Linked DNA regions of Bradyrhizobium sp. AZCC 1610. The protein of the gene in region 2 interacts with the protein of the main gene of each other region in a pairwise test. Links are inferred from orthologs where the notes say so. Each region holds a gene or a part of one and is shown on either strand. Other genes may lie near its edges.

What was found. The genes of interacting proteins can lie anywhere in the genome.
Region 1: the proteins of V1279_RS12845 (region 2) and V1279_RS36440 interact in binary tests that used the Escherichia coli proteins (3 or more experiments, as listed by UniProt). The link is inferred for Bradyrhizobium sp. AZCC 1610 from one-to-one orthologs.

What each region holds. Positions count from the first base shown.
Region 1 is NZ_JAZHRR010000001.1:7,436,650-7,441,090, reverse strand. Bases 236-3,720 are described here. They hold V1279_RS36440 (2-oxoglutarate dehydrogenase E1 component), read right to left. Parts: upstream 3,394-3,720; coding sequence 436-3,393; downstream 236-435. Other genes in these bases: sucD (succinate--CoA ligase subunit alpha), read right to left, coding at 3,528-3,720; odhB (2-oxoglutarate dehydrogenase complex dihydrolipoyllysine-residue succinyltransferase), read right to left, coding at 236-276. Also shown: more of odhB, read right to left, coding at 1-235; more of sucD, read right to left, coding at 3,721-4,412. UniProt on the Escherichia coli protein: E1 component of the 2-oxoglutarate dehydrogenase (OGDH) complex which catalyzes the decarboxylation of 2-oxoglutarate, the first step in the conversion of 2-oxoglutarate to succinyl-CoA and CO(2).
Region 2 is NZ_JAZHRR010000001.1:2,685,947-2,689,831, forward strand. What follows is about bases 552-3,480. They hold V1279_RS12845 (ABC-F family ATP-binding cassette domain-containing protein), read right to left. Parts: upstream 2,983-3,480; coding sequence 1,120-2,982; downstream 552-1,119. Other genes in these bases: V1279_RS12840 (hypothetical protein), read left to right, coding at 552-977; V1279_RS12850 (hypothetical protein), read right to left, coding at 3,077-3,250; V1279_RS12855 (sulfur globule protein precursor), read right to left, coding at 3,438-3,480. In the rest of the region: V1279_RS12835 (DNA polymerase III subunit chi), read left to right, coding at 1-274; more of V1279_RS12840, read left to right, coding at 477-551; more of V1279_RS12855, read right to left, coding at 3,481-3,698. UniProt on the Escherichia coli protein: Genetic data indicate it may be involved in ribosome assembly or function.

The DNA of each region.
Region 1 (4,441 bases), 4.8 Mb from region 2 along the record:
GGCGGCCCTGGCGGGCGCGGCCGACTTGGCGCCACCGGCCGCACCGACATTGATCTGCCCAAGCAGCGCGCCGACGGCGACGGTCTCGCCGTCCTTGGCTGCGATCTCGCCGAGCACGCCGGCAGACGGCGCCGGCACCTCGATGGTGACCTTGTCGGTCTCAAGCTCGACCAGGGGCTCGTCCACCGCGACGGCGTCGCCGGCTTTCTTGAACCAGCGGCCGATGGTGGCTTCCGTCACGGACTCGCCGAGCGTCGGAACACGAATTTCAGTCATGGTATGGTTTCCTCAGTAACCTTTAGCAGTCTCAAATTCCAAGGCTGTCATCGCCCGCGAATGCGGGCGATCCAGTACGCCGGGACGGTCGTGATCGAACTTTAGTGGCGCGGCGTACTGGATGCCCCGCCTTCGCGGGGCATGACGAATGGTGATTTCCTAGTTCAGCGCCTCATCCAGCATCGCCTTGAGCTGCGCCTGGTGCTTCGACATCAAACCGGTGGCGGTTGCGGCCGAGGCGGCGCGGCCGGCGTAACGCGGACGCCTGTTCGGCGCATGGATCTGGTTCAGCACCCATTCGAGATAGGGCTCGATGAAGTGCCACGCGCCCATGTTGCGCGGCTCTTCCTGGCACCAAACCACTTCGGCGTTCTTGAAGCGGGCGAGCTCGTGCACCAGCGCCTTCAGCGGCACCGGATAAAGCTGCTCGACGCGCATGATGTAGATGTCGTCGATGCCGCGCTTTTCGCGCTCCTCATAGAGATCGTAATAGACCTTGCCCGAGCACAGCACGACGCGGCGGATACTGTCGTCCGGCGTGAGCTTGATCTTCTCGTCGGGCAGCATCTGGGCGTCATCGTACAGGATGCGGTGGAAGGTGGTGTCCGCCGCCAGCTCGTCGAGCTGCGAGACCGCGCGCTTGTGCCGCAACAGCGACTTCGGCGTCATCAGGATCAGGGGTTTACGGATTTCGCGATGCAGCTGGCGCCGCAGCACGTGGAAGTAATTCGCAGGCGTAGTGGGATATACCACCTGCATGTTGTCTTCGGCGCACATCTGCAGGAAACGCTCGAGCCGCGCCGAAGAATGCTCCGGTCCCTGCCCTTCATAGCCATGCGGCAGCAAGCAGACGAGGCCGGACATGCGCAGCCATTTGCGCTCGCCCGACGAGATGAACTGGTCGAACAGCACCTGCGCGCCGTTGGCGAAGTCGCCGAACTGCGCTTCCCACATCGCCAGCGCCTTCGGCTCGGCCAGCGAATAGCCGTACTCGAAGCCGAGCACCGCCTCTTCGGACAATAGCGAGTTGATGACCTCGTAATGACCCTGGTCGTGGCCGAGATGGTTGAACGGCGTGTAGCGGCTCTCGTCTTCCTGGTCGATCAGCACCGAATGGCGCTGCGAGAAGGTGCCGCGCTCGGAATCCTGTCCCGACAGCCGGACGTGACGGCCTTCCTGCAGCAGCGTGCAGAACGCCAGCGCCTCGCCGGTCGCCCAGTCGATGCCGACGCCGTTGTCGATCGCTTTGGCGCGGTTTTCCAGGAAGCGCTGGATGGTGCGGTGAACCCGGAAGCCGTCCGGCACCTTGGTGATCTTGCGCCCGATATCCTTGAGGATGTTGACATCGACGCCGGTGACGCCGCGGCGGGCCTCCTCTTCCTGATCGGCCGACTTGAAGCCGGCCCACTTGCCATCGAGCCAGTCAGCCTTGTTGGGCTTGTAGCCGGAGCCCGCCTCGAGCTCGGCATCGAGCCGCGCGCGCCAGTCGGCCTTGGCCTTCTCGACCTCGCCCTCGGTCATCACGCCGTCGGCGATCAGCCGCCTGGCGTAGATTTCCAGCGTCGACGGGTGCGAAGCGATGCGCTTGTACATCACCGGCTGGGTGAACGCGGGCTCGTCGCCCTCGTTGTGGCCATGGCGGCGATAGCAGAACATGTCGATCACGACAGGCTTGTGGAATTTCTGCCGGAACTCGATCGCGACCTTGGCGGCGAACACCACCGCCTCCGGATCGTCGCCGTTCACATGGAAGATCGGCGCGTCGATCATCTTCGCCACGTCGGACGGATAGGGCGACGAGCGCGAATAGCGCGGATAGGTGGTGAAGCCGATCTGGTTGTTGACGATGAAATGCAGCGAGCCGCCGGTGCGGTAGCCCTTCAGGTCGGACAAGCTGAAGCATTCCGCCACCACGCCCTGGCCGGCGAACGCCGCGTCGCCATGCATCAGCATGGGCAGCACGGAGATGCGCATGTCCGGCGGATCGCCGTGCTGGTCCTGCTTGGCGCGAACCTTGCCGAGCACGACGGGATCGACGATTTCGAGATGCGACGGGTTCGCGGTCAGCGACAGATGGATCTTGTTGTTGTCGAACTCGCGGTCGGACGACGCACCGAGATGGTATTTGACGTCGCCGGAGCCTTCGACCGCGTCCGGGTTGGCCGAGCCACCCTTGAATTCGTGAAACAGCGCGCGATGCGGCTTGCCCATGACCTGGGTCAGCACGTTGAGGCGGCCGCGATGCGGCATGCCGAGCACGATCTCCTTCACGCCGAGATTGCCGCCGCGCTTGATGATCTGTTCGAGCGCCGGAATCAGCGATTCAGCGCCGTCGAGGCCGAAACGCTTGGTGCCCGTGAACTTGAGATCGCAGAACTTTTCAAAACCCTCGGCTTCAACCAGCTTGTTCAGGATCGCGCGGCGTCCCTCGCGCGTAAAACTGATTTCCTTGTCCGGACCCTCGATGCGCTCCTGGATCCAGGCCTTCTGCGCAGCGTTGGAGATGTGCATGAACTCGACGCCGAGCGTCTGGCAGTAGGTGCGCTCGCAGATCGCGACGATTTCGCGAAGCGTGCCGTATTCGAGGCCGAGCACATGATCGAGGAAGATCTTGCGGTCGAAGTCGGCTTCGGTGAAGCTATAGGTGCGCGGATCGAGCTCTTCGCGATCGCGCTGCGCTTCGATGCCGAGCGGATCGAGCTTGGCGTGAAAATGACCGCGCATGCGGTAGGCGCGGATCAACATCAAGGCGCGGACCGAATCGCGGGTCGCCTGGTTGACGTCGGCGGCCGACAGCTCGGCGCCCTTCGCCTGCGCCTTGGCGGCGAGCTTGGCGCCGACCGCCTTCTCGACGGTGACCCAGTTACCATCCAGCGCCGAGGTCAGCTCGTCGCGCGGGGTGAGTGGCCAGTTGTCGCGTCCCCAGGAGGGGCCCTCGGCGTGCTTCTGGACGTCGGCGGGGGTGTCTTTCAGGCTCTTGAAGAATTCCTGCCATTCGGCGTCGACGGACGCCGGGTCCTGCTCGTAGCGGGCATAGAGGTCGTCGATGTAGGTGGCGTTGGTGCCTTGCAAAAATGAGGAGAGAGCAAATGCTGCGTTCGCGTCCTGGCGAGACATGATGGCGTCCTGGTGATTTTCGGTTTGCGCGTAGAAGACGGCGCATCGCCGATCCGGAAACCGGATCAGCGGGATAAAGTACCCCTTACCCTATTTAGTGCGAAACTTCGCCCCGAAAAGAACCAAGAATTGAATTAGGACTTCAACTTTTCGGCAAGGGTATGTCCGAGCCGTGCCGGCGACGGAGAGACCGTAATTCCGGCCGCTTCCATGGCCGTGGTCTTGGATCCGGCGTCGCCCTTGCCGCCAGAGATGATCGCGCCGGCATGACCCATGCGGCGGCCGGGAGGGGCGGTGACGCCGGCGATGAAGCCGACCATCGGCTTCTTGCGGCCGCGCTTGGCTTCGTCCTTGATGAACTGGGCGGCGTCTTCCTCGGCCGAGCCGCCGATTTCACCGATCATGATGATCGAGGTGGTCTTGGGGTCGGACAGGAACATTTCCAGTACGTCGATGAATTCGGTGCCCTTGACCGGGTCGCCGCCGATGCCGACCGCGGTGGTCTGGCCGAGGCCCTCCTGGGTGGTCTGAAACACGGCTTCATAGGTCAACGTGCCCGAGCGGGAAACGATCCCGACGCTGCCGGGCTTGAAGATGTTGGCCGGCATGATGCCGATCTTGCACTCGCCCGCGGTCATCACACCCGGGCAGTTCGGCCCGATCAGGCGCGACTTCGATCCCGACAACGAGCGCTTCACGCGCACCATGTCGAGCACCGGAATGCCCTCGGTGATGCAGACGATCAGCGGAATCTCCGCATCGATCGCTTCGCAGATCGCGTCCGCCGCGCCCGGCGGCGGGACGTAGATCACGGAAGCATCCGCGCCGGTCTTCTCGCGCGCCTCGGCGACGGTGTCGAACACAGGCAGGTTGAGATGCTTCGAGCCGCCCTTACCCGGCGAGGTGCCGCCAACCATCTGGGTGCCGTAAGCGATCGCGGCCTCCGAATGGAACGTGCCGTTCTTGCCAGTAAAGCCCTGGCAGATGACTTTGGTGTTTTTGTCGATCAGAACGGACATGATTGATGACGCTTTCGTGGATGATCGGG
Region 2 (3,885 bases):
CGCCACATGGCGCGCCAGTGATGCGCAGGACCAGCCCATCATTCTCTCAATCGAGGAGGGCAACCCGAACCGGGCAAATGTCAGGTTCCTGATCGACAATGCGGCGTTGCCGGCCGATTGCGACAGCTACGAACGGGTGGTGCTGGTCTTCAACGGCGACGATGATGACGCGCTGACCGCGGCGCGCGGCGCCTGGGCCGATTGCAAGGCACGAGGGTTCGAGCTGACTTATTGGCAGACCGACGAGCGGGGCCGGTGGCAGCGGCGGCAATAGCGATGCTCGGATATTAGTGGTCCTTGGAAATTGGTGGAAATTAGCGATCTTGGGGAATTAATGATAATCTGCGGATTCTGCGCCGGACCTTGCGGGCAGCCATGGTCGTGCCGCAAAGTGATGGTCGGACAAATGGTTACAGTCAAGGGCGGAGCCAAGGTCTAGCGTGCGACGCGGAACGATCGATCGAAAACCACTGCTGATGTTGTTGCTGCTCGGGCCCGCGCTTGCGGGCTGCTCGGGTGCGTCAGACCTTCTGTCGAAGGATGCGGACTGGTTTTCCCGTTCCGGCCGCGTGTTCATCCGAAACGTGTCGATCGAAACGCCGCCACTCAGCCCGGAAAAGTCTGTGACGCCGGATGAACTGGTCAGTGCCGACGGCGGTTGTCCCGGAATGGCGACGCCGGGCGCTGGTGCAAACGCGCTGGCAGACGGCGCTGCAGGCAGTCCGCCTCCCTCGACGACCGGAACGGTGGCGCTCGGTCATACCGAATGCGACGTCGTGCGTGGCATTGGTGCACCCGACAACGTCAATTTCTCCAGCAACGCGCGCGGCGACCGAGTCGCCGTCATCAACTATTCGCGTGGCCAGCGGGCCGGAATCTACACCTTTACCGCGGGACGCCTGACGTCGATCGAGCGTGGACCGGAGCCGGTGGCGCCGGGTAGGGGCGCCAAGCCGAAGAAAAAGCCGGCCGCGTAGTTCGCGGGCATCGAGCGGTTTTATAGCGTTTTCAAGCGAAGCAGGTCCTTGGACTTGATCCGGGGGATGGGTACCGGTTCGTGTCAAGAAAACGCGTCAAAACAAGAAGCTAGAGCCGGTTCTGATTCAATCGGAACCGACTCTAGCCCGCCGCTTCGTCGTATTGTGAACTTGCTTCCAGCCAGACTTCCTCAGCCCGCCGCAGCGCGCTTTCGGCACCGGCACGCGCCTTGCTGAGCTGGGCGGCCTGCTTGGGATCGCGCGTGAACAGATCCGGCAAGGCAAGCGCCGTGTCGATCTTGGCGATGATGCCGTTGATGCGCTGGATTTCGGCCTCGGCCTCGGCGATCCGCTGCTTCAGCGGCGTTCGTCTTTCGCTTTTGCCGCGCTCGGGCTTCGCGCTTTCCTTGATGCGCTCGCGCGAACCGCTGCGTGTGTCGCCGATCGACAACACCATTCGCCTGTAATCGTCGAGGTCACCGTCGTAAGTCGTCACCGTCTGATTGGCGACGACCCACAATTGATCGGCGCAGGATTCGATCAGGTAGCGGTCGTGCGAGACCATAATGATGGCGCCGGGAAAATCGTTGATCGCTTCGGCCAGCGCCGCACGGCTGTCGATGTCCAGATGGTTGGTCGGCTCGTCGAGGATGATCATGTTCGGGCCGAAGAATGTGGCAAGCCCGAGCAATAGCCGTGCCTTCTCGCCGCCCGACAGGCTCTTGACCAGGGTATCGCCGGCCTTTCCGGAAAACCCGATCGCGCCGGTGCGGCCGCGCACCTTGGTTTCCGGCGCATCGGGCATCAGCCTGCGGACGTGATCGTAGGGCGAGCCGTCGAGGTTGAGCTCGTCGACCTGATGCTGCGCGAAATAGCCGACCGAGAGTTTTTCCGCCCGGGTGATCCGGCCGGAGAAAGGTTGCAGCTTGTTGGCCAACAGCTTGACCAGCGTCGACTTGCCGTTGCCGTTGGAGCCGAGCAGGGCGATGCGGTCGTCGGTGTCGATACGCAGCGTGACGCGATTGAGCACCGGCTTTTTCGGATCGTAGCCGACCGACACGTCGTCGACGGCGATAATCGGCGGCGACAGCATTTTCTCCGGCGTCGGGAACGCGATTTCACGCACGTCCTGGGTGACCAGCGCAGTGATCGGCTTCATCCGTTCCAGCATCTTGACACGCGACTGGGCCTGGCGGGCTTTCGAGGCCTTCGCCTTGAAGCGGTCTACGAAGGCCTGCAGCCGCTTGCGCTCGTCGGCCTGGCGCTTGGCATGCTTGGCGTCCAGCATCTCGCGCGTGGCGCGCTGTTCCTCGAACGAGGAATAGGTGCCCTTGTAGAGCGTCAGCTTGCCGCGATCGAGGTGCAGGATCTGATCGACCGAGGTGTCGAGCAGGTCGCGGTCGTGGCTGATCACGATGACGGTGCGCGGATAGTTGGCCAGATGGTCTTCCAGCCACAGCGTGCCTTCGAGGTCGAGATAGTTGGTTGGCTCGTCCAGCAGCAAGAGATCGGGCGCCGAGAACAGCGTCGCCGCCAGCGCCACCCGCATGCGCCAGCCGCCGGAGAATTCCGAACACGGCCGCGCCTGGTCCGCGGTGGAAAATCCGAGGCCGCTCAGGATTGCCGCCGCGCGGGCCGGCGCGGAGTGGGCGTCGATGTCGACCAGCCGCACCTGGATCTCGGCGATACGGTGCGGATCGGTGGCGGTTTCGGCTTCACGGAGCAGCGCGTCGCGCTCCAGATCGGCCTTCAGCACGACATCGACGAGGCTCTCCGGGCCGTCCGGCGCCTCCTGCGCCAGACTGCCGATGCGCCAGCGCGGCGGCAGGGTGATGCTGCCGGATTCGGTCGGCAGGTCGCCGCGGATCGCGTGAAACAGCGTCGATTTGCCGACGCCGTTGCGGCCGACGAAGCCGACGCGCGCGCCGGGCACGATCTGCACGGTGCTGTCGTCGATCAGGAGCCGCCCGGCAATCCGGACCGAAATATCTGTGATGGAAAGCATGCGGGGTTGTCACCGGAGCGGCCGGCAAACGCAACCCATTTATTATCGGAAAAATCTATCGGCTGATCGGCAAATTCTATCGGCAAAGCATCATTCAATGCAGCTCGTCGTCGTCGCGCCGACGCAGTTCATCCATCAACTCTCGCAGCCGGGGGGAAAGTTCTGCTTCCGGGCGCATGTTTTGTTGCAACCGTTCGCCCACGCCGTGGCAAATGGACTGGCAGGTCTTGTGATCGATTTGAACGAAACCGTTGATTCGAGAATCCATGAACAGTCTCTTTGACGAGTTCCACCTCGCAGCACTCGCAAGGTCCGAGGGTGTCGACGGATCAAGTCACAACGGCGCGATTTGTTTCCCGTGCAAGTAGTCGAATCACTTTCCAAAATTGGTTCCTTGAAAAAAAGCCCCGGCGCGGCGGCCGGGGCGTCAGTCTCGGGGGGAAGCTCAGATCAGTTCAGTAGCAGCGGTTCACCAACCGCCAGCGCGGGCCCCAAGGGGTCGGAACCAGGCGCCGCGCGTAGCAGCCGCCATATCCGCCGGCGTAATAGGCCGGGCCGCCGATGAAGACGCGCGGGCCACCCCAGCCGTGATGATGATGACGATGGTGGTGCCGGCCGCCATGGTGCCAGCCGCCGGCCGAGGCCGAGGTCGGCGCCAGCGCGGCCGCACCCAGCGAAGCTGCCGCCACTGCAACGAGCGAAAGTTTGCGTAACATGATCGTCTCCTCAAAGTTTCGGTGCCAGTTGGCACCATCAGTGAGATCGGGTCCCGTGACGCCCTGGGGCCGGCGGACGCGCGTGCCCTGCGTTCGATCGTCGTTAAGTCTACGGCCGCGATGCTGAATGAAGACGGCACGGCGGCTTCAGACAGGGTTCACCTCCGTGAAATTGCTGTAATCTTCG